3 regions of the Pseudochelatococcus sp. B33 genome follow, and region 1 is predicted to be linked to each of the others. Evidence: predicted binding sites of a transcription regulator. Region 1 holds the regulator's gene; each other region holds the start of a gene.

Evidence for each region. Region 1 encodes LexA, which represses DNA repair genes until DNA is damaged. Its sites were predicted from a motif close to TGTTCNNNNTGTGTTCNG; they were not measured.
Region 2: a site for LexA is predicted at 4,799-4,816, ahead of ACUSIJ_RS09975 (YifB family Mg chelatase-like AAA ATPase). Genes of this name have one in related genera too.
Region 3: a site for LexA is predicted at 4,379-4,396, ahead of ACUSIJ_RS19530 (ImuA family protein). Genes of this name have one in related genera too.

What each region holds. Positions count from the first base shown of each region.
Region 1 covers NZ_JBSEFH010000011.1:65,694-75,604, forward strand. The annotation lists gene gltX (glutamate--tRNA ligase) at 1-1,404, opposite strand, end outside; gene ACUSIJ_RS13655 (ComEC/Rec2 family competence protein) at 1,683-3,941, shown strand; gene lexA (transcriptional repressor LexA) at 3,969-4,694, opposite strand; gene parE (DNA topoisomerase IV subunit B) at 4,983-7,154, opposite strand; gene ACUSIJ_RS13670 (rhomboid family intramembrane serine protease) at 7,547-8,368, shown strand; gene ACUSIJ_RS13675 (CBS domain-containing protein) at 8,613-9,047, shown strand; gene ACUSIJ_RS13680 (patatin-like phospholipase family protein) at 9,099-9,911, opposite strand, start outside.
Region 2 covers NZ_JBSEFH010000007.1:213,160-223,070, forward strand. The annotation lists gene ACUSIJ_RS09955 (apolipoprotein A-IV repeat region-like domain-containing protein) at 1-2,717, opposite strand, end outside; gene ACUSIJ_RS09960 (2Fe-2S iron-sulfur cluster-binding protein) at 3,069-3,389, shown strand; gene ACUSIJ_RS09965 (universal stress protein) at 3,499-3,924, shown strand; gene ACUSIJ_RS09970 (Spy/CpxP family protein refolding chaperone) at 4,008-4,544, opposite strand; gene ACUSIJ_RS09975 (YifB family Mg chelatase-like AAA ATPase) at 4,880-6,418, shown strand; gene ACUSIJ_RS09980 (hypothetical protein) at 6,587-6,844, shown strand; gene galE (UDP-glucose 4-epimerase GalE) at 6,885-7,862, opposite strand; gene ACUSIJ_RS09990 (DUF1491 family protein) at 8,005-8,349, shown strand; gene ACUSIJ_RS09995 (LysR substrate-binding domain-containing protein) at 8,559-9,479, opposite strand; gene ACUSIJ_RS10000 (DoxX family protein) at 9,704-9,911, shown strand, end outside.
Region 3 covers NZ_JBSEFH010000018.1:58,302-68,212, forward strand. The annotation lists gene ACUSIJ_RS19510 (MFS transporter) at 1-1,263, shown strand, start outside; gene ACUSIJ_RS19515 (hydroxymethylglutaryl-CoA lyase) at 1,440-2,387, opposite strand; gene ACUSIJ_RS19520 (FAS1-like dehydratase domain-containing protein) at 2,435-2,962, opposite strand; gene ACUSIJ_RS19525 (NAD(P)-dependent oxidoreductase) at 3,174-4,136, shown strand; gene ACUSIJ_RS19530 (ImuA family protein) at 4,446-5,246, shown strand; gene ACUSIJ_RS19535 (Y-family DNA polymerase) at 5,197-6,681, shown strand; gene ACUSIJ_RS19540 (error-prone DNA polymerase) at 6,678-9,884, shown strand.

The DNA of each region.
Region 1 (9,911 bases):
AATTCTGGCCAGGCTTTCGTCGCGGCCGAGCACGGCGAGCACGTCGAACAGGCCCGGAGACGTAGCCCGCCCGGTGAGCGCCGCGCGCAGGGGCTGGGCGACCTGTCCCAGCTTGACCCCGGCCTCCGCCGCCGCCTCGCGCACCGCCGCCTCGGTGGCCTCGGGCGACCATTGCGCCACCGCGCCGAGCTTGTCGGCCACGGTGCGCAGACGCTCGCGTCCGCCGTTGCCCAGCAGCGAGAGCGCCTTGTCGTCGAGAGCGAGCGGGCGTTCGGCGAAGATGAAATAGGCGCCCTCGATCAGCTCCAGCAGCGTCTTCGCGCGCTCCTTCAGGCCCGGCATCGCGGCCGTGAGCTTGGCGCGCGTGCGCGCATCGAGCGCCGCCGGAAGTCCGCGCGTCGGGCCGACCTCGGGCAGGATCCGCTCCACAGCCGCGACGAGGTCCGCGTCCGCAGCCGCCCGCATGTAATGGCCGTTGAGATTCTCCAGCTTGACGAAGTCGAACCGTGCCGGCGAGCGGCCGACGGCCTCCAGGCTGAACGCCGCGATCATTTCCTCGGTCGAGAAGATCTCCTGGTCGCCGTGGGCCCAGCCGAGCCGCACGAGGTAGTTGCGCAGCGCCTCCGGCAGATATCCCATGGCGCGGTAGGCATCGACGCCGAGCGCGCCGTGGCGCTTCGACAGCTTCGCCCCGTCCGGCCCGTGGATGAGCGGGATGTGCGCCATGACGGGCACGTCCCACCCCAGCGCCTCGTAGATGTGCTTCTGGCGCGCAGCGTTCGTCAGGTGGTCGTCGCCGCGGATGATATGGGTGACGCCCATGTCGTGATCGTCCACGACCACCGCCAGCATGTAGGTCGGCGTGCCGTCGGAGCGCAGCAGCACCAGATCGTCGAGGTTCTCGTTGCGCCATGTCACGCGGCCCTGCACCACGTCGTCGATCACCGTCTCGCCGGTCTGTGGCGCCTTCAGCCGCACGACCGGGCGCACGCCTTCGGGCGCCTCGGACGGGTCGCGGTCGCGCCAGCGCCCGTCGTAGCGCATCGGGCGGCCCTCGGCGCGGGCCTGCTCGCGCATGGCCTCCAGCTCCTCGGGCGTGGCATAGCAGTGATAGGCACGGCCCTGGGCCAGCAGGCCGTGCGCCACCTCGGAATGGCGATCGGCGCGGGAGAACTGGCGGATGGCCTCGCCGTCCCAGTCGAGACCCAGCCAGCGCAGGCCGTCGAAAATGGCCTCGACGGCTGCCTCCGTCGAGCGTTCGCGGTCGGTGTCCTCGATGCGCAGCAGCATTTTTCCATTGTGCCGCCTGGCGTAGAGCCAGTTGAAGAGCGCGGTGCGTGCGCCTCCGATGTGGAGGAATCCGGTTGGCGACGGGGCAAAACGCGTGACGACGGGAGATGTCATTGCAGCGACTGATCCACAAACGTTGACGGCGGGCGACGGACGTACCACGGATTTGTCGCGCCGTCGTGACGGATGTGACAAATCGGGCTTGGCGCAATCGCCCCGGAAGACGATAATGGGCGGTGTAACACGGCTCGGGCGCCGCGCAACGCGGCATCGGCGCTCTGTATCATGACTTGGGCGTATGGGGTAGGCATCATGCGAAAGATCGCCGGCCGCGCACCGCACTGGACGCGGGACCCGGCGTGAACCGCGCGGGCAGGAGAGGGTGGGGGGCCATGCCCCTCGCGGCGCCAGCGTGGCTGCGCTTCGCAGCCGCCGAGGCCGGCGATCTCGGCAGCCGCTGGCGCGTGCGGCTGACGGGCTGGCTCGCGCTGGAAGCCGAGCGCCGGCGGCTCTTCCTTTGGCTGCCGGTGGCCTATGGCACGGGCGTGGCGTTCTATTTCGCCGCCGACCGCGAGCCCGCGCCGTGGTCCGGCCCCGTGGCGGCGGCCGTCATGATAGCCGTCGCCGTCATGCTGCGCGGGCACTGGCGGGCGCGGACGGCGGCCATGGCCGCCGGCGTCCTGTTCCTCGGCTTCTCCATGGCGGCGATGCGCACGCAATGGGTGGCGCAGCCGGTGCTCAACCGCACGGTCATTGCGCCGGTCACGGGCTTCGTGCGCTCCGTCGAGGAGCGGCCGCAGGGGCCGCGCGCCATCATCGACGTGGAGGACATCGGCGGCCTCGCGGCGGGGGAGCGGCCGGCCCGCGTGCGCATCGGCCTGCGCCGCGGCACGGCCATCGCGCCCGGAACGCGCATCGTGGCCACGGCGCGGCTGGTGCCGCCGCCGCAGCCGGCGCGCCCCGGCGGCTACGACTTCGCCCGCGACGCGTTCTTCGGCGGCATCGGCGCAGTGGGGTCCGTCAACGGCCGGGTCGAGGCGATCGCCGGCCGGCATCCGCCGACACCGCCGGGCGCCCGGCTCGCGGCGTGGATAGACAATCATCGCAATGCATTGACACGTCGCATCATCGAGGCCGGCGGCGGCCCCTTGCAGGGTAGCGGCCACGGCAAGGACGGAGAGGAGCGGGCGCGGGGGCAGGAGGCGGCCTTCGTGGCGGCGCTCGTCACCGGCAAGCGCGGCATGCTGACCGACGAAACCAACGAATCCCTGCGCGCGGCGGGCATCTACCACGTGGTGTCGATCGGCGGCTTCCACATGACGCTGGTTGCGGGGACGATCTTCTTTCTCGCGCGCGCCCTGCTGGCGCTGTCTCCCGGCATGGCGTTGCGCCGGCCGGTGCGCAAGGCGGCGGCGGTGGCGGGCATCGCCGGGGCCGGCGTCTATTGCGTGTTCTCGGGTGCGGGCATCGACACGTTGCGGGCGCTCGTCGTGACGCTGATCGTCATGGGCGCGATCCTGGCGGACCGGCCGGCGCTCTCCATGCGCAATCTCGCGCTCGCCGCCTTCGTCTGCCTCACGTTCCAGCCCGAAACCCTGCTCGGGCCGAGCTTCCAGATGTCGTTCGCGGGCGTCGCCGCGCTGATCGCGCTGTTCGAGCGGTGGAGCGACGGCGCGCGGGCGCACGGCATGATGCCGCTCAGGGAAGGCGGCGGCCTGCATCTGCCGGACGCCGGGCTGCGCGGCGGGCGGCTCTACCGGCTCGTCGTCGTCAGCACGGCCACGACCGTGGTCGCGATGCTGGCCACCGGCCCGTTCAGCACCTATCATTTCCAGACCTTCAATCCGTGGGGGCTCGTCGGCAACGCCTTCGGCCTGCCGCTGGTGGAACTGCTCGTCATGCCGCTCGCCTTCATGGGCGTCATGGCCTATCCGCTCGGGCTCGACGGCCCGTTCTGGCATCTGGCCGGCCTCGCGGCCGCGCCGGTGCTTGCCGGCTCGACGATCATCGAGGGGTTCGCCGGCGCCGTGGTCGTGGTGCCCTCGTTCGGGCCGGGTGTGCTGGTCCTGCTGGTGGCAGCCCTCCTGTGGACCTGCCTCTGGACGACGCCGCTCAGATGGTTCGCCATCCTCCCGGCGGGCCTCGGCGTGGCGCTCGCCGCCATGCCCGACCGGCCGGACATGCTCATCGACCGCGAAGGCAGGGGCGCGATGGTACGGGCGGCGGACGGCCGCTATCTCGTTCTCGGCCGCCCGTCCGCCTTCACCGTCGAGCAATGGCTGCGGTCGGACGGCGATCCGCGCCGGGCGGGTGATCCATCACTGCGTGCCGGCGTTGCCTGTGACCGCATCGGCTGCGTCACCGTGCTGCCGGAGGGGCGCAGCGTCGCCTTCGCCCTCGACGAGCGGGCCGCCTACGAGGACTGTACCCGCGCCGCCGTTGTCGTGACGCGCTGGCGCGCGCCGGAAAACTGCGCCGCCCGCCACGTCATCGACAGAACCGACCTCGACCGGCACGGCGCTCTGGCGCTGATTTTCGAGGGCGACGATCTCGTCATCAGGGGCCGGCCGGACGGCGAGAACGGCAATGTCCGGGCAGGTGATGCCGGATCGTCCGACAACCGGCCCTGGCGACGTCCGGCCCATCGGTGACGTCCCCGAAGGGCCTTGCCAGCGGCCTCAGTAACGGCGGACGAGGCTGATGAGCTTGCCCTGGATGCGCACCCTGTCGGGCCCCAGAACACGCGTCTCGTAGGCCGGATTGGCGGCTTCGAGCGCGATCGAGGAACCGCGCTTGCGCAGGCGTTTCAGGGTGGCTTCCTCGTCATCGATGAGCGCGACGACGATGTCCCCGGTGTCGGCGTTGTCCTGCCGACGCAGGATGACTGTGTCGCCATCGAGAATCCCGGCCTCGATCATCGAATCGCCCCGCACTTCCAGGGCGAAATGCTCGCCGGGGGACAGCAGCTCGGGCGGCAGGGTCAGCGAATGGCTCGAATTCTGGATCGCCGTGATGGGCGTGCCGGCCGCGATACGCCCCATCACCGGAATGGTAAGCCCGCCGGAGGAGACGGGGTCGATTTCCTGCACGGGCCTGTCGACGTTGGCCCGTCCGCCGGCGGGAGCGCGGCCGAGGCCGCCCTCGACGATGCTCGGACTGAAGCGGCCGCGCGGCACCGGCGCGGTCGGCACTTCCGGCAGCCGAATCACCTCGATGGCGCGCGCCCGGTTCGGCAGCCGGCGGATGAAACCGCGCTCCTCGAGCGCGATGATCAGCCGGTGGATCCCCGACTTGGAGCGCAGGTTCAGCGCGTCCTTCATCTCATCGAACGAAGGAGGAACTCCGGACTCGCGCATCCGTTCATGAATAAACCGAAGCAGATCGTGTTGCTTGCGCGTCAGCATGGATTACGCGTCCTCCCGGGATTTCCGCCAGTTCGTAACGTCAAATGACGAGGCACGAAACGAAACGCGAACACCATACACGTTCTTAATGTGTTCCGCAAGCGTCACTGTTCACGATAAGCCTTAAAACTTTGTTGTTTGGAGCGGGGCGGCGCGCCGATTTCCGCCTGGCGGTGCGACTTTCATCGGCCGGCGCACAGGGAAAGCCGATTCTACAGCGTCGATTCTGTGGCGGGGCTGGCCGCGTTCCCGCGGACGACGGCCCGCCGCGGATCAGATGTCGAGATCTCAGATGTCCAGATCCGTGGCGAAGGCCGCGTGTTCCTGGATGAAGGAGAAGCGGGCTTCCGGCTTGTTGCCCATCAGCCGCTCGACCGCCTCGCCGATTTCGGGCCGCGCGTCGTGATCCACCACCACCCGGAGCAGGGTGCGCTTGCGCGGATCCATGGTGGTTTCCTTGAGCTGCGCCGGCAGCATCTCGCCGAGGCCCTTGAAGCGGCCAATATCCACCTTCTTGCCCTTGAAGGTCGTGCGCATCAGCTCCTGCCGGTGCGTCTCGTCGCGGGCGTAGACGGTCTTGCCGCCTTGGCTCAGGCGGAACAGCGGCGGCACGGCCAGATACAGGTGCCGCCCGTCGATGAGGCGCGGCGTCTGCTGCCAGAAGAACGTGATGAGGAGCGAGGCGATATGGGCGCCGTCCACGTCGGCGTCGGTCATGATGATGATCTTGTCGTAGCGCAGGTCCGCCTCGCGATAGGCGGAGCCCGCGCCGCAGCCCAGCGCCAGCATCAGATCCGCGATCTGCTGGTTCTGCAAAAGCTTGTCGCGTCCGGCGGAAGCGACGTTGAGGATCTTGCCGCGCAACGGCAGAATGGCCTGCGTGGCGCGGTCGCGCGCCTGCTTGGCCGATCCGCCGGCCGAATCGCCCTCGACCAGAAAGAGCTCCGACCCCTCCGCGCCCGCCCGCGTGCAGTCGGCGAGCTTGCCGGGCAGGCGCAGGCGGCGCGTCGCCGTCTTGCGGGCGACTTCCTTTTCGGCGCGCCGGCGCAGCCGTTCCTCGGCGCGCTCCACCGTCCAGTCGAGGAGCCGGGAGGCCTGCTGGGGCGCGGCGGCGAGCCAGTGGTCGAAGGCGTCTCGCACCGCGTTCTCGACGATGCGCGCGGCCTCCGTCGTCGCGAGCCGGTCCTTGGTCTGGCCCTGGAATTCCGGCTCGCGGATGAAAACCGAGAGCATTGCCGCGCACGAGGTCATGATGTCGTCGGCGGTGATCTGCGCCGCGCGCTTCGACTGGTTGACGCGCTCGGCGTGGTCGCGCAGGCCGCGCAGCAGGGCGGCGCGCAGGCCCTGTTCGTGCGTGCCGCCCTCGGGCGTCGGGATGGTGTTGCAATAGGAGGCGACGTGGCCGTCGTCCTGCGTGTACCAGGCGATCGCCCATTCCAGCGAGCCGTGGGCTCCCGTCGGGGCGCCTGTCGTGCCTGCCTTGCCGTTGGTGGCGGACTTGTCGATGCGGCCGGAGAAGATGGTGTCGACGACGAGCTCGCGCCCCTCGATCTCCTGCGCCAGATAGTCCCGCAAGCCGCCGGGGAAGCGGAAGGTCGCCTCGGCCGGCACCTTGCCGCCGGCGGGCAGCAGTTCCGGCGCGCAGCGCCAGCGGATCTCGACGCCGCCGAACAGGAACGCCTTCGAGCGCGCCATGCGGAAGAGGCGCGCCGGATCGAACCGCGTGCCGGGGCCGAAGATTTCGGCGTCCGGCTTGAAACGCACGCGCGTGCCGCGCCGGTTGCTGACGCGCCCCAGCGTCGCGAGGGGCCCGAGCGGCAACCCGCGCGAAAACTCCTGCCGGTAGAGGATCTGCCCGCGCGCGACCTCGACCTCGAGCTTTTCCGAGAGCGCGTTCACCACCGACACGCCGACCCCGTGCAGGCCGCCCGATGTCTCGTAGACCTTGGAATCGAACTTGCCGCCGGCGTGCAGCGTGGTGAGAATCACCTCGAGCGCCGACTTGTCGGGGAACTTCGGATGCGGATCGACGGGAATGCCGCGCCCGTTGTCGGTGACGGCGAGGAACCCGTCGGCCGACAGCTCCACCTCGATGAAGCCGGCGTATCCCGCCACGGCCTCGTCCATGGCGTTGTCGATGACCTCGGCGAAGAGGTGATGCAGCGCCTTCTCGTCCGTGCCGCCGATATACATGCCGGGACGCCGGCGCACGGGCTCGAGCCCCTCCAGCACCTCGATGGACGAGGCGTCATAGCCTGCCTCGGGCTGGCCGGGGTTCCCGGCAGCCTGCGCCTGTTCCCGCTTGACGGCGGCCACGTTCCTGGCCGCGGCAGCCGCACGGCCGGAGGCGGCTCTGGCGGCCGAACCGGCGCCTGAAGAGCTGACGCCCGTCCTGGTGGCCGGCTCGGCGCCGCCCCCGCCTGCCGGGGTGCCGAAAAGGTCGTTGCCATCCGTCATCATGCCCGCCCGTATTCCAATCCGCCGATGAAGATTCCAGCCATGCCAGGGACAACCCGACATGGGACGATCCGAATGGAACGCCCCGGACAGGACATGCACGGCGACACCGCATGCGTCCGAGGCGAACGGACAGGAAACATGCAGTTGTACCGCGAACTGTCAAGGGGCCGGGGAACCATGACCTGTGACGACGACCCAGTATGGAAAACGCATCAAGAATGCCACGGCGGCATCGCCGGCCACAATCTTGGAGGATGAAAATCCGCAATTAACCCGTGCATAAGCCGCGTTTCCGGCGGCGCTGGCGTCGATGCGGCATCGTGCTATCGTGGCGCGCTTCCGCTCCACCCGCGGCATCCGCGTCATCCTTTCTCCAGCGCAGGGAACATTGCGTGTCCGACGACTATCAAGCCCACCCGCGGCCCGGTGGCCGTCCGCCCGTGCGCGAGCCGGCGTTCAACGTGCCCGGCGTGGTCCTCGCCGTCATCGCCGTGCTGGCGGCGATCCATGCCCTGCGCACGCTGCTTCCGGACGGGGAAGGCGCCCACCTGATGCTGTCGCTCGCCTTCATTCCGGCACGGCTGACCGTGTTTTTCGACCCCTCGCGGGCGCAGGAACTGTTCGAATCCGCTTTCGCCGGCGGCGGCATGCAGATGGCGCTGACGCGTTTCGTCCTGACGGAGGGGCCGGCGCCGTGGTCCGTCGTCACTTACGGCCTGCTGCATGGATCGTGGATGCATCTCGGCTTCAACGCGCTGTGGCTGCTGGCCTTCGGCACGCCGGTGGCGTGGCGCTTCGGCGTGGCGCGGTTTCTGCTGCTGTTCCTCGCGGCGACTGTCGCAGGATCGCTGTTCTACTGGCTCATGCGGCCCGTCGACGTCACGCCGATGGTTGGCGCCTCGGGGGCGATTTCGGGGGTGATGGCGGCGGCGGCGCGATTCGTCTTCGGCTCCGGGCAGGTTGCCGTCTTCGGGCGGTCCACGCCATCGGTGCTGTTTGCGCCGGCGCAGCCGCTCGTCAACCTGCTGGAAAACAGGCAGGCGCTGGGTTTCATCATCGCCTGGCTCGTCATCAACCTGATCGCGGGTTTCGCCTCGGGCGCCTTCGGCGTCGATGGCGCGATCGCGTGGGAGGCGCACATCGGCGGCTTCCTCGCGGGCCTCGCCCTGTTCCGGCCGCTCGATCCCGTCCCTCCCGCCGCACGACGCTCCTGAACGCGTCGATTCGGTCGATTCCGTTGGCGGGAAAGCGTTCCGGCCGCTTCACGGCCTTGCCATACACGCCGGCGGAAGGCAGAATATGCCTCAAGGCCGCCCATGGACGGCGGTGCGCAGATCGGGCCCGTAAACAATACAGAACACACGATAATAACGAAGAAGATACCGAAAAACGGACCGCTCTGCTGCCGCCGCGCCTGTCGGGCGCGCTGCGGTTCAGTGAATATCGAGGGAGGTTGATATGGGCACAGTCGCCGCAATTCTTTCGTCCAAGGGGCGTTCCGTCATTACGATTTCGCCCCAGCGCACGCTGCACGAGGCCGTCGACGTGCTGTCGACGCGGGGTGTCGGCGCGCTGGTGGTGACCGGCGTCGACGGAGCGGTGCTCGGCATACTGTCCGAACGGGACGTGGTGCGCATGCTCGGCCAGGATGGGCCGCGCGCACTCGACAACACCGTGTCTCGCGTCATGACGTCACGGGTGAAGACGTGCACGCCCTACGACACCATCGAGGATGTCATGGAGATGATGACCGCCGGCCGTTTCCGTCACATTCCCGTGATGGAGGGCGGCAGGCTTTCCGGCATCATCTCGATCGGCGACGTGGTGAAGCACCGGCTGGCGGAGTTCGAGACCGAGCACCAGGCGTTGCGCGAGTACATCGCCACTGCGTGACGTGAATAGTGACCTGAAGAGGTCAGGTGAAATCCCGGGGGCGGGGACGGATCAGCGCGGCTCCGCCCCGTCCTCGCCGCGCAGGTATTCCAGCAGGTCGGGCAGGGCCCGCTCCGTCGCCTTCTCGCCCAGGGCAATGATCTCCCCCGCGCGGTGGAAATCGAACAATCCGACATGGGCGAGGCGGGGCGCGATGGTGATGTCCGGCGGGTCGCCGGCGAGGCGCGAGCGCGCGATTCGGTCCTGCGTGATGTTGAACGCGTCCATCAGCACCGTCGCGAGGCCGGGGGCGCGGGGCCGGCGCTGCTGTCCGCGTGCGCCCGGAAGCGCGCTCTGGAACGGCGCGAAGAAACGCCGCAGCAGGCTGTCCGTCGGATGTTCGGCGCTGTCGATGAGCTCCTGCGCCTCTTCCGGATCGAGGGTCGGTCCCATCGCGGTGCGGGCGCGCGGATCGCCGTTCAGGTTGACCGCGACGGCGGCTTCCGCGCCGAGCACCCGCGTCGCCGTCACCGGGATGGGGTTGACGAGCGCGCCGTCCATGAGCCACCGCCCGCCGAGTCTCACCGCGTCGAACACGCCCGGCAAAGCATATGAGGCGCGCAGCGCCTCGGCCAGCTGCCCGCGCGTGAGCCAGATCTCGTGGCCCGATCCGAGTTCCGTCGCCACCGCCGCGAAGCGCAGCGGCAGTTCCTCGATCTTCAGCGCGCCGAGGTTCTCCACCAGCAGTTTCTGCAGGCGATCGCCGGCGAGCAGGCCCGAGCCGTTGATGTGGAAATCCATCAGCCCGACGACGCGGCGCTTGGTGAGCGAGCGGGCGAAATCCTCGAGCTCGTCGAGCTTGCCCGCGGCATAGCACCCGCCGAC
Region 2 (9,911 bases), on a different contig from region 1:
CCGAGCGCATGGACGCTGCGGCCGAGCGTGTCGCGCAGGCCGGCGACGTGGCCGTCGAAATGGGTCGACAGTTCCTGGCCCTTGGCGTCCAGAACCCCGCCGAGCTCCTTGAGACCCTCGCCGAGCGTCGTATCGAGCTGCGCCCTGCCGGCCGCGAGCGTCGCCTCGAAGCGGCCGTGGGCGGCATTGAAGCCGCCCAGCGTGTTCTCAAGGCCGCCGAATGTGGTCTCGAAACGACCCAGCGTCGCGGTGAAGCCGCCGAGCGCCTCGCCGAGTCCGCCGAGCGCCTTGTCCAGGCCGCCGGCGAAGCTGTTGAAGTCCTGCAGCCGCGCGCTGAACAGCCGGTCGACGGCCTGCGACCTGTCGCCGACCGCCGATTGCAGGTTGCCGATCTGGGTGGCGAAGACGGTCTCAAGGCTCCTGTTGCCGTTTTCGAGCACGTCGTTGAGGCTGCTGGCGCGTTCGCCGAAGGCGGTCTGGAGCTGGTCGAGATGCTGCGCCAGCGTCCGGTCGAGGTGTTCGCCGCCCTGCCTGACGGAGGTGTCGAACGCGACGAGGCGCCGGTGCAGCGCCTCGTCGACCTCCTTGCCGCGCTGGCCGATGGTCTGCGCGACCGTCTCGGCGCTGTCCGCCAGCGACTCGTTCACCCGCACGCCCTGGGTGGCGATGGCCAGCACCACCTCGCGGCCAACCGAGGCCAGCGTGGAATGCGTGGCCTCGACCTGTTCCCGGATGATGTCGTGCAGCGCCGCGGTCTGCTCCGAGAAGGTGGTCACGAGCTCGCTGGCGTTGTCCTCGAAATGCGTCCGCGCCGTCTCGACCTGGGCCGAGAGCGTCTTCGACAGGCGCTCGCCGGTTTCGGCGAGGTTCGATTCCAGCACCTTGCCGTCGTCCACGATGACCTTGCGGATGGTCTCGCCGGTCAGTGCCAGGCGCTCGGCCAGGCTGGCCCCGCTCGCGTCGATGGCGCCGGAGATCTCCTGCCCCGTCTGGGTCAGCCGCTGGTTGACCTCCGCGCCGTGCAGGCTGAGCGAGACGGCCAGCGAATCGCCGGTCGATTTCAGCACCTTGTTCACTTCCTCCGCCCGCTGGGCGATGGATTTCGCCACCGTCAGGCCGGTGTCGGAGAAGGCCTTGGTGGCGTGCGTGGTGCTCTCTCCCAGCACTTGCGCCAGTTGCTCGCCGGTCTGCGACAGCTCCCGGCTGATGTCGCGCGTCCGCTTGTCGAGCGAGGTGGACAGCTCCTCGCCGATGCCGGACAGGCGTTCGTTGACGTTCTGGCTCACGTCGGCGAGCCGGGCGGTGAGCTGCTCGCCCTGCGATTCGATGTTGCGGATGACGCGCTCGCCCGCCTGCGTCAGCGACTGGGACAATTGCTCGCCCTTCGCCCCGATGGCCTCCGCGATCCGCGTGCCGACCACCGACAGCGAGACCGTCAGCGTGTTGCTGCGCGTCTCCATGTCCTTGACGAGCGAGCTCTGGGCGGCGGCGATCGCCGTCTGCGCCCGGTCGGCGCTGCCGACGATGGCGTTGCGCTGGGCCACCAGCTCGTCGATGAGGCTGCGGATCCGCACCTCGTTGTCGGCATAGGAGCGTTCGAGCGTCGCGATCTCGGTGCGCACCAGCGTGTCGAGCTCGCCGGCGCGCGCCAGCGCCCGCTCCACGCCGTCGCCCATCGCCACCATCTCGCGCCGCACGGCCTGGGAGAGGCTCGCCACGGAATCGGCGGCCAGCGTTTCGGGCTGCGCCAGCCGCACGGCGACGCCGGTCATGGCGCGCGCCACCTGCCGCAGCTCCTGGGTGCGGGCATGCAGGGCGGCAAGCACGAAAGCCAGAATCACCGGCCCCGCCACCGCCCCGGCGAACAGCGCCCACGTCAGTGGATCGAGCCCGGCGGCGGCCGCCGACCACCCGAGGGAGGAAACGTCGCGCTGGAGGAAGAAGAACAGCGTCACCGCGGCGGTCCAGAACGCCGAAATGCCCGCCGCCGCCCAATAGGGCGTCGACGAGGGCCGCCGCTGCAGGAGCTGCAGCAGGGCGCCGACCGCTTCCCTGTCGTCGTTGGCGGGCCGCACCGCGCCGGGCGTGACGACGGTCCTCGCGCCCTCGCGCGCCTGCTGGTCCCGCGCCGCCGCGGGCTGCCGATCGGCGGAACCGGCCGGCTGCGGCGGCAAGTCCGTGCGGGAAGGCTCCGTGCGGGAAGGCTCCGTCCGGGAAGGCTCCGTCCGGGAAGGCTCCGTGCGGGGAATATCCGTGCGTGGAAGCTCGGCGCGCGGAAGCCCCGCGCGCGGCGCTCCGGCATCGTCCACCGGCGCGCTGCGCCGGTCGGCGAGGTTCTTCGCAGCATCCGGCGTCGCGCGGCTGTCGGCGGCCCGGCCTTCGCCCTGGGCGGCAGGTTCGCGGGCGCTGTCCTCGCGGGCGGCCTCCCCGGCGGCGGAAGGCGCAGCCGATTTCTGCGCCGGAGGCTGGCCGGCGGGAGGTTGATGACCGGCCGCGGCCTGCCCGGTGCCCTGGGCGGCGGGCTTGGCCTGCTGACCTCCGGCCTGCTGGCTCCCGGCGGGCTGGCTTTCGGCGGGCGATGGCGAGGCCCCTTTATCCGGCGATGCCGGGGCGGCGGGAGCCGGTTGCTCCTTCGGCGTATTTCTGAGGTTCAGCGCCTCTTCAATCGCGGACAGGGCCTCTGCCGTCGTATCGATACGCTTGCTGTTCTGAACCATCTCACCGCCTCGTCCGTGCGCCTGACGCATCTCGGCGCCGCGCGCGATATCGGAAGCCCTCCGGCTTCGCCGCACATCTACCAGTGACGTAAGATTAAACTTTGCAAGCCCTAAAGAAAACCCGGCCGGCCACCTTTGTCGTATTTCATTAACCAGATATTAAGCCTATGGTAAATGCGGCCGGGCCGGCGGAGAGAGCGCTTGAATCCCAAGGTGTTGCGTACCGGAGCCGATACGGGATACAAACGCGTCGGCCGGCCATGGCCCGACGACCGGAACCAGTGTGGCAATAACATCACCAATAGAGGCGCTGATTCCGCTCGCCGGACGGGGTGCACAGCAGGATCGTTCATGCCAGTAATAACCTATATCGACGCAAGTGGAAACGCCATGGCTGTTGAAGCTGTAACCGGATCTACTGTCATGGAAACGGCTGTCCGGCATTCCGTTCCCGGAATATTGGGAGAGTGCGGCGGAGCGTGCGCCTGCGCGACCTGCCATGTCTATATCGACGATGCGTGGCTCGACATCGTCGGCGATCCTGAACCGATGGAGGAGGACATGCTGGATTTCGCGCTGGACGTAAAGCCGAATTCGCGTCTTTCCTGTCAGATCCGGGTTCGGGACGACCTCGACGGGCTGGTGGTGCGCACGCCCGCGCGGCAGGCGTGAGGCCAAAGGGCCGGTGAGCGGCGCGCAGCCGGTCCGGATTTGACGCATGACAAGGCCGGGGCAGTGCCTTTCCGGTCTACTGGATCAGGCGATAAGGAGAGTGTAGGCCATGTTCAAGAAGATACTCGTCCCCGTCGATCTGGCGGATCTCGACATTGCACGCAAGGCGGTCACGCGCGCCGCGGCGCTGGCGCGGGAGTCGGGCGGCACCATCCGGCTGGTCTACGTGCGGTCCATCCTGCCGGTATCCTTCGTGGAATTCGTGCCGCCCAATTTCGACGAGGAGCAGGCGCGTCTGGCCTCGGAGGAGCTGGAGGAATTCGCCAAGGAGGTGCCGCTTCCGCCCGAGCGTGTCACGACGGTGGTGCGCCTCGGCTCCGTCTATAATGAGGTGCTGGAGGAGGCGTCGGAGTTGGGGGCGGACCTGATCGTCGTCTCCTCGCATCAGCCGGGCGTGTCGACCTACCTCATCGGCTCGAACGCGGCGACGATCGTGCGCCACGCGACCTGCTCCGTGCTTGTCCTGCGCGACTGAACCCGGGCCGGTTGGAAAAGGCGGGCAGGGGATACCCCTGTCCGCCCCGTCATTGCCATGGCCGCGCCCGAGGGCGCGGGCCTTCAGCGGCCGCGATGCGGGCCGGCGCCATGTGCGAAGCGCTGCCAGTGATGCGGCCCTTCGGCCAGATTGTCGCGCAGCAGGATGCCGAAGCGGCGCTTCTGGGCATCGTCGAGGCTGTCGAACAGCGGCTTGGCGGCTTCCGCCACCGTGGTGAGGCGGTCGGCCCGTCCGCGCAGCCCCTCGGCCTGGCGGCTGAGGGCCTCGAGCGCATCGGGACGCGAGCGCTCGCCGCGCTGCTGTGCACGTTCCTGGCGCTGTTCGGCGCGTTCGTCGGAGAGGGAGCGTAGGGCCGTTTCCAGCGCGGTCCAGTGCGTCTCCTGCTCGGTGGTGAGTTGCAGACCGGCCTTGAGGGCCGCGAGGCGGGCGGCGGTGAAGGCCGCGCGGTCTTCGGCGCTGAAGCGCGGCCCGCGCTGACGATCCTGCTCGGACCGCTCGGCGGCGGGCTTATCCTGCGTGTCCTGTTGGGCGAAGGTCGGGGCGATGCCACCCACGAGCAGGGCAGCGGCGGCGGAGGCGGCAACGAGGGTCTTTCTCATGTCCCATGATCCTTTTCAGCTTGCGCATTGTTGCGGCGAGATGAGGATGGGATCTGCGGCATCGATATTCAAATTAAATTTCCTTAAGGTGCTTACCTCAATATTGCCTTAATTGTTAAAATAGAAATAAATTCATTTAATAACAATTAATGATAGCGTATTCCTTATATAAATTTGTGATTGAATTGTGGCTTGTCATATATGGTTATTTTTTATGAACGAAAATATGCTTATTTTTTCTCCGTTCTGATATATGTTCCTTTATTGTTCTTGAGTGGAAGGTGGTTCTGGTCTATGGTGCCTGCGGGTTCCGTGGATGGTATCGGGTGGGGCGTATGGTAGCGCGCGTGGCGACGGTTGCTTTCGAGGGGATCGAGGCACGGCCCGTCGACGTTCAGGTGCTGGTCGCGTCGGGTGCGGTGGCGTTCTCCATCGTCGGCCTGCCGGACAAGGCGGTGGGCGAATCGCGCGAGCGGGTGAGGGCGGCGCTGGTGGCCTCGGGGCTGGCGATGCCCGCCAAGCGCATCACGGTCAATCTCGCGCCCGCCGACATGCCGAAGGAGGGATCCCATTACGACCTGCCGATTGCGCTCGCCATCATGGCCGCCATCGGCGCCATACCGGCCGATGCGCTCGCCGGCCATGTCGTGCTCGGGGAGCTGGGGCTCGACGGCGCGCTGACGCCGGTCGCGGGCGTGCTGCCGGCGGCGATGGCGGCGGCGGGGCGCGGGCTCGGCCTGATCTGCCCCGCCGCCTGCGGGCCGGAAGCGGCCTGGGCGAGCGGCGATCTCGACATCGTCGCGCCCGCCTCGCTCGTGCAGCTCGCCAACCATATCCGCGGCGTTCAGGTGCTGTCGCGGCCGCAGCCGGGCATGGACCGCACCGACGGCGCGATGCCCGATCTCAAGGACGTCCGCGGGCAGGAGAGCGCGCGCCGCGCGCTCGAAATCGCGGCGGCGGGCAATCACAACCTGCTGCTGCACGGCCCGCCGGGCAGCGGCAAGTCGATGCTGGCGAGCCGGCTGCCGTCGATCCTGCCGCCGCTCACGCCGCGCGAGCTGCTCGACGTGTCGATGATCCACTCGGTCGCGGGGCTGCTGGAGGATGGCGCGCTCACGGACCGGCGGCCGTTCCGCGCGCCGCATCACTCGGCCTCCATGGCGGCGCTGGTCGGCGGCGGCATCCATGCCCGGCCCGGCGAGGTGTCGCTGGCGCACAACGGCGTGCTGTTTCTCGACGAGTTGCCGGAGTTCCAGCCGCAGACGCTCGACGGCCTGCGCCAGCCCATGGAAACCGGCGAGGTGCTGATCTCCCGCGCCAACCGCCGCGCGGTCTACCCGGCGCGTTTCCAGCTCGTCGCGGCGATGAACCCGTGCCGGTGCGGCAACGCCACCGAGCCCGGCTTCGCCTGCCGCAGGCAGCCCAACGACCGCTGCATGGCGCAGTATCAGGCGCGCCTTTCCGGCCCGCTCATCGACCGCATCGACCTTGTCATCGAGGCGCCGGCGGTGACCGCGTCGGACCTGATCCAGCCGCAGCCCTCGGAGCCGTCGGCCGTGGTTGCGGCGCGGGTGGCGCGGGCGCGGGAGCTGCAGGCGCGCCGCTTCCGGGCGCTCGGCCTGCCCGCCGATACGACGAATGCCCATTGCCCGGCGCCGGTGCTGGAGGAGACGGCGCGTCCCGACGAGGCGGGCCTCGCCCTGCTGCGTGACGCGGCGGAGGCCATGCGCCTTTCCGCCCGCGGTTATCACCGCGTGCTGCGCATGGCACGCACCCTCGCCGACCTCGACGGGGAGGAGCGGGTGAGCCGCGGGCACGTGGCGGAGGCGCTGTCCTATCGCGGCGGCATCGGCCGGATCGCCGCCGCGGCCTGACCGGCGTCCGCGGTCCCGGGACGGGGTGTTGCCCGCCCGCAACATCCTGTGACCAACACGCGCATTCCGTCTCGTGTTAACCGCATTGCAATAACTCACTGGCTGCGGCCGCCTCATGCCCCTATGATGAAAAGGTGAGAACAGACGACGCAGCCGGAAGACGCAAGTATGATCATAGACCACAACGAATCGGGCGATCTCCATGACGTGATGGACGAGAAGCGGGCGGCGCTGTTCTATCTGAAGGAGGCCTTCGCGGAGGCGCAGCTCGACGGTCTCGACGAGGATTGCATCGCGCATGCGGCGCTGTTTGCGGCCTTTCACAGCCTGGTGACGATCTACGGCGAGGAGGCTGTCGCCGATTTCGCCCAGCGCCTGCCCGATCGCGTGCGCGCCGGCTGCTTTTCCTCCCGCCCGCGCCATTGAGCGCATTCCGATCACCTCGAAGGGCTGAAGCGCGCGGGTTTCACCGCTGGCGGGCGAGCCGCTGTTCCCACTCCCAGGCGTGGCGGATGATGACCGGCAGGTCGTCGAAGCGCGGCTTCCAGCCGAGTGCGGTGATGCGTCCGTTGGCGGCGATCAGCGACGCCGGATCGCCGTCTCGCCGGGCGGCATCGCGGGCCGCGAGGGGCCGGCCGGTGACGGCGCGCACGGTGGCGAGGACGTCGTGCACCGATGCGCCGCGTCCGTAGCCGCAATTGAGCGTCAGGTTGCCGCCGCCGCCGCGCAGATGCGCGAGCGCCAGCGAATGGGCGCCGGCGAGGTCGGAGACATGCACGTAGTCGCGCAGGCAGGTGCCGTCCGGCGTCGGATAGTCCTGGCCGAAGACGTCGACGTGCGGCCGCCGCCCCAGCGCCGCGGCGAACGCGACCTTGATGAGATGGGTCGTGGGCGTGGACTGGCCGGCACGCCCCAGCGGATCGGCGCCCGCGACGTTGAAATAACGCAGGATGGCGAACTGCAGGCCGTGAGCGCGCGCGGTGTCGCGCAACATCTGCTCGACCATGAGCTTCGACCAGCCATAGGGGTTGATCGGCGCAAGCGGCGCCTCCTCCGGGATGGGCGACACGGCGGCGTCGCCGTAGATGGTCGCGGTGGAGGAGAAGACGAAGCGCCTCACGCCGTGCCGCACCGCCGTGTCGATGAGCGTGCGGGTCCCGGCGGTGTTGTTGAGGTAGTAACCCAGCGGATCGGCGACCGATTCGGGCACGCTGATGCGCGCGGCGAAGTGGACGATCGTGTCGACGGCGTGCTCGCGGACGATGCGCGTGGTCAGTTCCCTATCGGCGATGTCGCCCTCGAAGAACGGAACGCCGGCGGGAACCGCGCCGCGCAACCCCGTCGACAGGTTGTCGAGCGCGACGGGCGTTTCGCCGCCGTCGAGAAGTTCGAGCACCATGTGGCTGCCGATGTAACCGGCGGCGCCCGTGACAAGAACGGCCATTGAGGCTCCCGCGCCATGCGTTCATTGTTATGCGCCTGCCCACCGGCCGGACGAGTCCGTTCGATCGGAAAGCGCTCTGGTTCATGCGCATGGTTTAGAGTGCGTGTGGGGAAAAATCACCCCATTAATGAAAGGTGTGGCGATGCGGCTCAAGAGCGGGATCTGGGTGGCGGCCTATCTGCGCCGCTGCGCGGTGGAGGGGGCGTTCGCGGTGCTGCGCCGGCGCGGCGCGGAGGAGGCGGGCGCGATCTTCGTGCTGGTCGACCGCCTCGACGGGACGGTGGCGCTCTACGGCCCGGCTCCGCAGAGCCTTGCCGGCGAGGAAACGGGCGTGCGGCTGTTCGCTCCCCTGCCGCTGAAGCCCGAGCCGACGCCCGCCGCGGCCCAGGCGCGGCTGCAGCGGGAACTGGAGTTCGATTCCGATCTGTGGATCGTCGACGTCGAGGACCGCCAGGGGCGGCATTTCCTTGATCTGGCGCGGGAGTAGAGCGGCGGGCATTCGGACGGAATCGTTCCGCCGTTCTATCCATTTGTTTACGCATCAAGTTTTCCCGAAAGGTGCACACACTTTCCGGCTTGATGCTGTAGAGCGCTTTCCGATCAAATGGGATCATGTGATCGATGAGAATTCGCTCAAAGGGAAGAAGCGAGAGAATTTCACGGTTTCCGTGAAATGGTGAAACCCTCGGGCGCCCGTCACACCGGCAGGCCCTCGTCCCACGGCGGCGAGGGCGAGAATCGGGCCGTCAGGAACTCGACCAGCGCGCGCACCTTGGCCGGCGGCCGGCGGTCGTGCGGAAAGACCGTGTAGACGCCGCCCGCCTCCACCACCGGGTGGTCGAGGGCGATGACCACAAGGCGTCCGGCGCGCACCGCATCGCCGACGAGGAAGGTCGGCTGGTAGATGATGCCCTGTCCGGCCTCGGCCGCGATCACCAGCACGTCGCCGTTGTTGACGCGCAGATTGCCGGACACGCGCGCCGTCTCGCCCGACGGGCCGAAGGGCCAGCGGTCGGTCCCGACGCGTTGCGACAGCGTGTAGCCAAGGCAGTTGTGGCGGCCGAGCTCACCGACGGAGCGCGGCGTACCATGGCGGGCGAGATAGTCCGGCGAGGCGCACAACAGGTTGCGGCACGGGGCGAGCTTGCGGGCGATGAGGCGCGATTCCGCCAGCATGCCGATCCGCACCGCGATGTCCCAGCCCTCCTCGATGAGGTCCACCACGCGGTCGTTGAGGCCGAGTTCGATGTCGAGTTGCGGATGCGCCACCTGAAAGGCCGGCAGCAGCGGGGCGATCTGGCGGATGCCGAACGAGAACGGCACGTTGAGCCGCAGCACGCCGTGGGGATCGACATTGCCGGCGCCCGCCTCGATCTCCGCCTCCTCGACCTCGGACAGGATGCGCAGACAGGCCTCATGGAAGTTGCGCCCGGCGTCGGTCAGTGTCAGGCGGCGGGTTGTGCGGTGCAGCAAGCGGGTGCCCAGGCGCGCCTCCAGCGCCGCGACATGCTTCGTCACCATGGTCTGCGACAGGCCCGAAAGCCTTGCTGCCGCAGTGAAGCTGCCCGAGGCCACCACCTTGGTGAAGACGCTCATGCCGGTCAGCCTGTCGAGCATGGGAAACACTCCGTTGCATGATGATCTCACACCAATAGTTATAATTATTATGCACGAAGACGTGATTAACGTCAGCCGTGCAATAGACCATATTGCATTGCAGTATAGTTGAGCGATGGCGCGCCGCCCCGCGCCGTCCCGGACGGAGGCATCTGCGACGTCCGGCTTCCGCGGCCTGCCGGTCGCGCATCTTTTGCCCGCATTCCTTGCCAAGGAGAATTGTGATGTCCCTCACCGCGAAACTTGATTCCTACAGGCCGCAGGCCCTTGCCGTCCTGCGCATCGCCTCGGGCCTTTTCCTGCTTCAGCACGGGCTGTCGAAGCTGATCCGGTTCCCCTATGTCGAGGCGCTCGCCAACGTGCCGCTGCTGTCACAGCTCGGCATCGGCGGTATCATCGAGGTTGTCGGCTCCGTCCTGATCATTCTCGGCT
Region 3 (9,911 bases), on a different contig from region 1:
CGCGGTCTCTATCGCGGTTGGCTCATCGTCGGCCTGGCCTTCATGGTCATGACCGTCGTCTTCGGCGCGCGCTTCACCCTTGGTCTTTTCGTCCCCGGCCTCACCCAGGACCTGAATGCGAGCGTCACTTCCGTGTCGCTGGTGTTCGCGCTCGCGACGCTGCTTTCCGGCTTCACCCAGCCCGTCATCGGGGTGTTCGCGGACCGTTTCGGTCCGGCCATCGTGATGCACGTGGGGCTGGTGGCGATGGGGCTCGCCTATGTCGGAACCGGCTTCGCGACGGAGATGTGGCAGGTGATGCTGCTGATGGGCGTGATGTCGGGGATCGCCTTCAGCGGGGTCAACCTCGTCATCCTGTCCACCCTCATCTCGCGCTGGTTCCGGCGCAAGCGCGGAACCGCGCTCGGCATCGTCACGTCCGGCTCCAAGGTCGGCACCTTCGTCGTGATGCCGGCGGCGGGGGCTGCGATCGTCGCCGTGGGCTGGCGGGAAACGTTGCTGATGCTCGGCGCGAGCATGCTCGTTCTCGTGCCGCTGATGTGGCGCTATCTGCGTTCGAACCCGCAGGATATCGGCCTCCATCCGGATGGCGATCCCATGCCGGCCCCGGCGCCGGTCCCCGTCGGCACGCCGCTCGCGACGCCTGCAGGGAGCGGCGTCTTCGAGATCGCCAGACGGGCCGTCGTCACGCCCGCCTTCTGGCTGATCACCGTCAGCCTGTTCGGAAACGGCTTCCTGATGAACCTGGTCTATTTCCACCTGCCGTCGGCGATCCTGCATCTCGGCCACTCGCAGCTCGTCGCCACCGGCGTGCTGGCCCTGATGGGCGCGATCGGCATATTCGGCAACATCCTGAGCGGCACGCTGTCGGACTATATGAGCCGCAAGCACGTGCTGGCGGTGCTCTATATCGCGCGCTCGGCCGCGACGCTGCTCATCGTCGCGCAGCCGGAGCTCTGGCAGATCTATCTCTTCGCGGCGATCTTCGGCTTTCTCGGCTATGGCGCGGTGGCGCTGACCTCCAACATCACCGGCGACGTCTTCGGGGCGGGATCGCTGGCGACCATCTTCGGCCTGATCTATGTGCTGCATCAGGTCGGCGGCGCGCTCGGCACCTATGCCGGCGGCCTGTCCGTCGATCTCACCGGATCCTACGCCGCCGCTTTCTGGATGTGCGCGGTCATCTCGGCCATCTCGACGGTCGTCACGCTGCTGATCCCGGTCAGGCCGCTGTCCCTCGAATGTGTCACGAGCAAACAATAATTCCCCGCCGCATCGAGACGCGGCGGGGAGGGGCGCCCGGCCGGGAGGAGCGCCGGGATCGGAAGCCGGAAGGGTCAGAGCACGTCATCATTTCACGGAAACGATAACATGCTCTTACTTTTTTATTTTGAGCGAATTCTGATCGATCAGCCGATTCCGTCTGATCGGAACGCGCTCTAGTGGCGGTACTGCTTCAGCGAGCCGCCCTTCATCACCTTGCCCGGAAGCGGATGGCCGACGACGTCTTCGGCAAGACGCGCGCATTCGATCATCTTCTCCAGATCGATGCCGGTCTCGATTCCCATCTCGTGCAGCATGAACACGAGATCCTCGGTGCAGATGTTGCCCGCCGCGGCCGAATGGCCGGCGAAGGGGCAGCCGCCGAGCCCGGCGACGGCGGAATCGAAATGCGAGATGCCGAGTTCGAGCGCGGCATAGGCATTGACCAGGCCGGGGCCGCGCGTGTCGTGCAGATGGATCCTCAGTTGCGCATCGGGCCAGCGGTCACGGATGGCGCCGAGCAGCTTCTTGGTCTGGACGGGATTGCCCCAGCCCATCGTGTCCGAGATCAGCAGCCGCTTCAGCTTGTAGCCGTGCTCCTCGAGCTTCTTCTCGATCGTGGCGATGCGGGTGAGCACCCAGTCTGCCGGGATGTCGCCCTGATAGTTGCAGCCCCAGGCTGCATTCACCGTCGCCTGCTCGACCGGAACGCCGAGAGCCTCGTATTTCGCGATCCAGTCGTCGAAGGTCGCGGCGGTTTCCTCGATGGTCTTGTTGGTGTTCTTCTTGATGAAAGCCGGGCTGGAGCCGAGTTTCAACGAGCCGTCGAGATAATATTTGCCGGTGGCCGCGGCGCGCTCCAGCCCCTGCGTGTTGAGGTATAGGCAGCTATAGCGCAGGCCCTCGACGGGCTTCAGGCCGGCAGACACCTCGTCCGCGTCCGCCATCTGCGGCACCCATTTCGGATTGACGAAAGAAGTGACCTCGATATCGGCAACGCCGGTCTCCGCGAGCGCGTTGACGAGTTGCAGCTTCCTTTCCGTGGGGATGAACGTCTTCTCGAACTGGAACCCTTCGCGGGGGCCCACTTCGTAGATCGTCACTTTGCTCGGCAGATCGCTCATTCACATGGCCTTTCGATTGGGCTCGGTATCACGGGCTTTTCGCCGGCTCAGCGCATGATGCGCGTCTGGATGGCCTTCAGCAGCAGCTCACCCTTTTCATTCGTGTAGAGGGTCTCCGTGAGCAGGAAGACCATCGTGCCGGTGCGGCCTTCCTTCTGGTAGATGTCGATGTACTTGCTCTTCACGCGGATCCGCTCGCCGGGTTTCGCCTGCTGATAGAGCTCGACCTGATTGCCGCCGTTGAGCACGCGGGTGAGCGGGATGGGCAGAGGCGGCAGGCCCTTCATCACACCGCGGACCGAGCCGTCGAAATGCGGGTCGGTCGGAGCGCGGTCGAACGAATCCGGCGCGCTGGCGGGCACGCGCAGGGCGTGGAGCGGAAAGAGAGGGGGCGCGACGATACCGCCGAACTTGGTCGAGGCCGCATGGGATTCGTCCCAGTAAACCGGGTCGCGGTCCATGGTGGCCTGGATATGGCGCCGGATCTGGCCCTGCTCGACCGGATCGCAGGCTTCCTCCCACTCGGACTCCAGTCCGATCATCGCCTTCACTTCATCGGTAATATAATCCACCATTCTCCCGGACTCCTCCTGTCGCCGCTTATCAAGGCTGCGGCTTTGTTCGTCTCGATCCGACGCACTCGGACAGCGCGCCGGTTTCCCAAGGATCGGACCCAATTTTATACATCCAAACATAATTTGATCAAGCATATATCGATTAAATAGGATTTTGAGCTTATGATACGGCGAACGGTAACGATCGGCTGGGCGCGGGAGGAATTGGCGGATGGCTTTGCGTGTCACGGTGATTGCGGGTGGCGTTCTCGATCCGGGCACCGCGCCTGCGACGACGCATGATCTTACCTTCGTGCCGCTTTCCGATCCCGGGGCGCTGCGGAGGTCGCTGGTGGAGGCGGATGCCTTTGTCACGCGCCAGGTGGCGGTGACGGACGAGTTGCTGTCTGTCTGCAAGCGCCTGCGGCTGGTGCAGCAGGTCGGCGCGGGCATCAACCGGATCGATCTTGCGGCGGCTGGGGCGAGGGGCATCCCGGTGGCGAACACGCCGGGCGCGCCCACCATCGCCGTCGTGGAGCATATGTTCCTGCTGATCCTCGCCGCGCTGAGGGACCTGCCGGGTCAACTCGACGCGATGCGCTCCGGCGTCTGGTCGGACACGGTGGTGTGGGAGAACGACGAGATTGCGGGCCGCACGGTGGGACTGATCGGCTATGGCTCCATCGGCCGCGCGTTTGCAGCGCGCATGCTCGCCTTCGACGCCAGGATGCTGGTGACGACGCGCACCGTGCCGGATGACACGCCGCAAGGCATCCGCTTCGTCGATCTGGACACGCTGCTGCGCGACAGCGAGATCCTGGTCGTCGCTGTGCCGCTCACACAGGAAACGAAGGGCATGATCGGCGCGAAGGAACTCGCCAAGATGCAGCCCTCCGCCCTGTTCGTGAATGTCGGCCGCGGCGCCATCGTCGACGAGGCCGCCCTGTACGAAGCCCTCGCGAACAACAGGCTGCGCGGCGCGGCGCTCGACGTCTTCACGCAGGAGCCGCTGCCGCTGGATTCGCCGTTCCGCAAGCTGCCGAACGTCATCCTGACGCCGCACAGCGGCGGCTCCACGAAGCATGCGCGCCGCCGCATCTGGACCGCGGCAATGGACAATCTGGACAGGCTGGCCGGAGGGCGCGAACTGATCAACATCGTCAACGCCAGGGAACTGAGCGCCGCGCGGCGATAGCCGCCTGCGCCGGCGTTACGCCAGAGCGGCGGGCATTCGGACAGAATCGTTCCGCCGCTCTATCCATTTGTTTACGCATCAAGTTTTTCCGAAAAGTGCACACACTTTTCGGCTTGATGCTATAGCCGACAGGTGCGGATCGGAACGACAGGCGAGGTTCCCAGACGTGCCCTCGGCATGAGTCCGAAGCACGCATCCGCAAAAGCACCCACCCGCAAATCCTGTTGACTCGCCGGCCATTTAAGAACAAATAATGAACATATGGCGGAAAGGTGTTCCGCCAGACCATGAGACCAGCGCTTTTCCGCCATGTCGCCCTCCGCCGCCAATCCGGTCATCGCCGAGCTTCGGGAGCGCGTCCGGCGGTTCGAGGGTGCGGGACGGGGCGTGCGGCAGGTGCTGCCGTTCGGCGTGGACGAGATCGACCGGCGTCTGCCGGGGGGAGGGCTCATGCTCGGGTGTCTGCACGAGGTGGCGGGCGGCGGCAGCGGGGCCGTGGACGGGGCGGCTGCCGCCCTGTTCGCGGCCGGCATCGCGGCGCGCACGAAGGGCAAGGTGCTGTGGTGCGTCACCCGGCCGGACCTGTTCGCCCCGGCGCTGGCCCAGGCGGGCCTGCCGCCCGACCGGGTGATCCATGTCGAGGCCGGCGAGGAGAAGGATCTGCTCGCCTGTTTCGAGGAGGGGTTGCGTCACGGCGGGCCCGGCGCCGTGGTGGCGGAGGTCTCGCGCCTGTCCATGACCGCCTCGCGGCGGCTGCAGTTGGCGGCCGAACGGTCCGGCGCGACCGGGATCGCCATCCGGCGCTGGCGGCGTCCGGCCGATGCGGCGGACTTCGGACAGCCGACCGCCGCCTTCACCCGCTGGCGCGTTTCGGTGCTGCCGTCGGCGCCGTTGCCGGTCGCGGGCGTCGGGCGTTCCCGCTGGTGGCTCGAACTCGTGCGCTGCCGCGGCGGCGAAGGTTTCGATATCGAAGTGGAGGCCTGCGATGCCGAAGGGAAACTCGTCGCGGATCGTGTCGCTGTTCCTGCCGAGATGGCCCACGGACCGTCTCGGCAGGCAAATGGGCGGCCAAATGGGCGACCGAGCGGGCGGCGCATCGCCCCGGCCTGACGGGCCGCTCGTCCTAGCGGGCCGCGAGGGCAGGCGGCGCGTCGTCACCGCGCTCGATGCGGCGGCGGAGCGCCTTGGGCTCGTCGCCGGCATGGCGGTGACGAAGGCGCGGGCGCTGGTGCCGGGGCTTGCGGTCGTGGATGCCGACCCGTGCGCCGATGCGCGGGGGCTCGAACGGCTGGCGCTGTGGGCGCTGCGCTTCTCGCCCATCGTCGCGTCCGACCCGCCCGACGGGCTCGTCATCGACACGACGGGGGCCGACCATCTGCACAGCGGTGAGGCCGCCATGCTGACGGCTATCGTGGAGCGCCTCGCGGCCGCCGGCATCGAGGCGCGGGCGGCCGTCGCCGACACATGGGGTGCGGCCCACGCCGCCGCCCGCTTTCTCGGCCGGGCGACGGCGGTCGTCCCGCCGCAGGGGGCGGAGCGGGTGCTGCGCCCCCTGCCGGTCGAGGCGCTGCGCCTTGCGCCGCAGACCGTCCGCGATCTGCGCGGGATCGGATTCGAGCGCATCGGAGACCTCGTCGACCGGCCGCGCGCCCCGCTGGCGCTGCGTTTCGGGCCGGATCTCATGCGCCGGCTCGATCAGGCGCTGGGACGCGTGGCCGAGCCCGTCGAGCCGGTGCGCTCGCCCGATCTCATCGCGGTTTCCCGCGTCTTCGCCGAGCCGATCGCGGCGCCCGAGACCATCGCCCGCTATACGCACAAGCTCGTCGCCGCCCTGTGCGCCGGGCTGGAGGCAAGGGGGCTCGGCGCGCGCCGCCTCGACCTGCTGTTCCGGCGCATCGACAACGGCCTGCAGGCCATCCGCATCGGCACGGCGCAGCCGGTGCGGGATGCAGGACGGCTGACGCGGCTCTTATGTGAGCGCATCGAGACGATCGATCCCGGCTTCGGCATCGAGGCCATGACACTGACCGCCACCCGCGCCGAGCCGCTCACGGCCCGGCAGGTGGCCGCCTCGCTCGCGGACGAGGCGGAGCCGGACATCTCCGGCCTGATCGACGTGCTGGCCAACCGCGTCGGCGTGCGCCGGGTCTATCGCCTCGCGCCCGTCGCCAGCGACGTGCCCGAGCGCTCGGTGATGCGCATTGCGCCGCTGTCGCCGGCGACGGGCGGGAACTGGACGGGGGAATGGCCGCGTCCGCCGCGGCTGCTGGCGCGCCCCGAGCCCATCGACACCATGGCGCTGCTGCCCGATCATCCGCCAGTCTGGTTCGCCTGGCGCGGGGTGCGGCGGCGGGTCGCGCGCGCCGACGGGCCGGAGCGTGTGTTCGGCGAATGGTGGAAGCGGGAGGCGGAACTTGCCGCGGTGCGGGATTATTTTCGCGTCGAGAGCGAGGCCGGCGAGCGCTACTGGATCTTCCGCACGGGCGACGGCGAGGATCCCGAAACCGGCTCGCACCGGTGGTTCCTGCACGGGATATTCGCATGAGCGCGGCTTACGCCGAACTGCAGGTGACGAGCCATTTCAGCTTCCTGCGCGGGGCATCCTCGTGCGAGGAGCTGTTCCTCCGGGCGCAGGAACTCGGCATCGAGGCGCTCGGCATCGTCGACCGCAACTCGCTCGCCGGGATCGTGCGGGCGCATCAGGCGGCGAAGGTGACGGGCGTGCGCCTGATCGTCGGCTGCCGCCTCGATCTTGCTGACGGCCCGCCGGTGCTGGTCTATCCCATGGATCGCCCGGCCTATGCGCGTCTGTGCCGGCTGCTGTCGCTCGGCAAGAAGCGGGCCGGCAAGGGTCGCTGCCATCTTGCATGGGCCGATCTCGCCGCTTGCACAGAGGGGCTGATCGCCATCCTGGTGCCCGATGCGGCGGATGACGCCTGCGCGCGCGACCTCTACCGGCTGCGCGACCTCTTCGGCGACCGCGCCCACGTGGCGCTGACGCTGCGCCGGCGGCCGAACGACCAGTTGCGGCTGTGGGAACTGTCCAATATGGCGGCGCGGGCGCGGGTGGCGACCGTCGTCACCAACGACGTGCTCTACCACGAGCCCGGCCGGCGCATCCTGCAGGATGTCGTCACCGCGATCCGGCACACCGTCACCATCGACGATCTCGGTTTCCGGCACGAGCGCCACGCCGACCGCTACCTCAAGCCGCCGCAGGAGATGCACCGGCTGTTCGCCCGCTATCCAGAGGCACTGGCGCGCACGCTCGACATCGCCCGCTCCTGCACGTTCTCGCTCGATGAACTGGCTTATCAATATCCGGAGGAAAAGCTCCATCCGGAGCTCACGCCGCAGCAGACGCTGGAGAAGCTGACATGGGAGGGGGCGGCGGGCCGCTATCCCTCGGGCGTGCCGGACAAGGTGCGCCGCACCCTCCAACACGAGTTGCGGCTCATCGAGAAGCTCGACTACGCGCCCTATTTCCTGACGGTCAACGCCATCGTCCGCTTCGCGCGCTCAAGGAATATCGTGTGTCAGGGCCGGGGCTCGGCGGCGAATTCGGCGGTGTGCTACGTACTCGGCATCACCGCCATCGATCCCGGCAACAACAATCTCCTGTTCGAGCGCTTCGTCTCGGAGGAGCGGCAGGAGCCGCCGGACATCGACGTCGATTTCGAGCACGAGCGGCGCGAGGAGGTCATCCAGTGGGTCTACGAGACCTATGGCCGCGACCGCGCCGCGCTGTGCGCCACCGTCATCCGCTACCGCGCGCGCGGCGCGCTGCGCGACGTCGGCAAGGCGCTCGGCCTGCCGGAAGACCTGACCAGGATGCTGTCGTCGCAGGTCTGGGGCACGTCGGAGAAGGTCGAGGCGAAGCATGCCGCACAGCTCAACCTCAACATGGCCGACCGCAGGCTGCGGCTGACGCTGGACCTCGCCCGCCGGCTCATTGGCACGCCCCGTCACCTCTCCCAGCATCCGGGCGGCTTCGTGCTCACCCGCGACCGGCTGGACGACCTCGTGCCCATCGAGCCCGCCGCCATGGAAGACCGGCAGGTGATCGAATGGGACAAGGACGACATCGACATCCTGCGCTTCATGAAGGTCGACGTGCTGGCGCTCGGCATGCTCTCATGCATGCGCCGCGCCTTCGACCTGATCGAGGAGAAAACGGGAAAGAGGCACGACCTCGCCTCCATCCCCCAGGGGGACGATGCGACCTATGCCATGATCTGCAAGGCCGATACGCTCGGCACGTTCCAGATCGAGAGCCGCGCGCAGATGAGCATGCTGCCGCGCCTGAGGCCAGAAAAATTCTACGACCTCGTCATTCAGGTGGCGATCGTGCGCCCCGGCCCGATCCAGGGCGGCATGGTGCACCCCTACCTGCGCCGGCGCGACGGGATCGAGAAGGTCGATTATCCGAAGCCCGAGCTCAAGGTCGTGCTCGGCACGACATACGGCGTGCCGCTGTTTCAGGAGCAGGCCATGCGGGTGGCCATCGAATGCGCCAGCTTCACCCCCGGCGAGGCCGATGAGTTGCGCCGCGCCATGGCCACGTTCAAGCATACGGGCACCATATCGAACTTCGGCCAGCGGCTGATCGACGGCATGGTGGCGAACGGCTACGACGCCGAATTCGCCCAGAAGATCTTCCGCCAGCTCGAAGGCTTCGGCAGCTACGGCTTTCCCGAGAGCCACGCGGCGAGCTTCGCGCTGATCGCCTATGCCTCCGCCTGGGTCAAGTGCCATCATCCGGACGTGTTCTGCGCCGCACTCCTCAACGCCCAGCCCATGGGCTTCTACGCCCCGGCGCAGATCGTGCGCGACGCGCGCGAGCACGGCGTCGAGGTGCGCCCCGTCTGCGTCAACGCCTCCCGCTGGGACTGCACGCTGGAGCCGCGCGACGCGCAAGATGGCCGTCTCGCCGTGCGGCTCGGCTTCAGGATGGTCAAGGGGCTGGGCAACGCGGAGGCGGCGCGCCTCGTCGCCTGCCGGGCCGATACGCCGTTCGTATCGGGCGATGATGTCTGGCGGCGGGCGGGCGTCTCGACCGCCGCGCTGGTCGCGTTGGCGGAAGCGGACGCCTTCCGCCCCGCGCTCGGCCTCGCGCGGCGTGAGGCGCTATGGGCGCTCCGGGGGCTTCGCGACGAGCCGCTGCCGCTGTTTGCGGCCGCCGCGCAACGCGAACGGGCCACCGTGGCGGAACAGGTGGAGCCGGCAGTCGCGCTCAACCCCATGACCGCCGGCGGCGAGGTGGTCGCGGACTACGGCCATGTCGGGCTGACGCTGCGCCGTCATCCCGTCTCGTTCCTGCGGCGGGATCTGGCGCGCCGGCGCATCGTGACCTGCGCCGAGGCAGGCGCCGCCCGCGACCGCAGCTTCATCGAGGTCGCGGGGATCGTGCTCGTGCGCCAGCGTCCGGGCTCGGCCAAGGGCGTCGTCTTCGTGACCATCGAGGACGAGACGGCCATCGTCAATCTGGTGGTCTGGAAGCAGATGCTCGACCGATACCGGCCCATCGTGCTCGGCGCGCGCATGATCGCCGCGCGGGGACGCATCCAGCGGGAAGGGGAGGTGATGCACCTCGTGGTGCACCGCCTGACGGACCTGTCGCCGCTGTTCGCCAGCGTCGGCGCGCGTGACACGGGCCTTGCGCCGGAGCAGGCCGTTACTGCTCCTCATGAGCAGTATTTTCATAAGAATCTTGGCGAGATCCGGGTGAAATCGCGGGATTTCCGGTGATGCATCGTGCCGGCAAGTCGGCTGGCC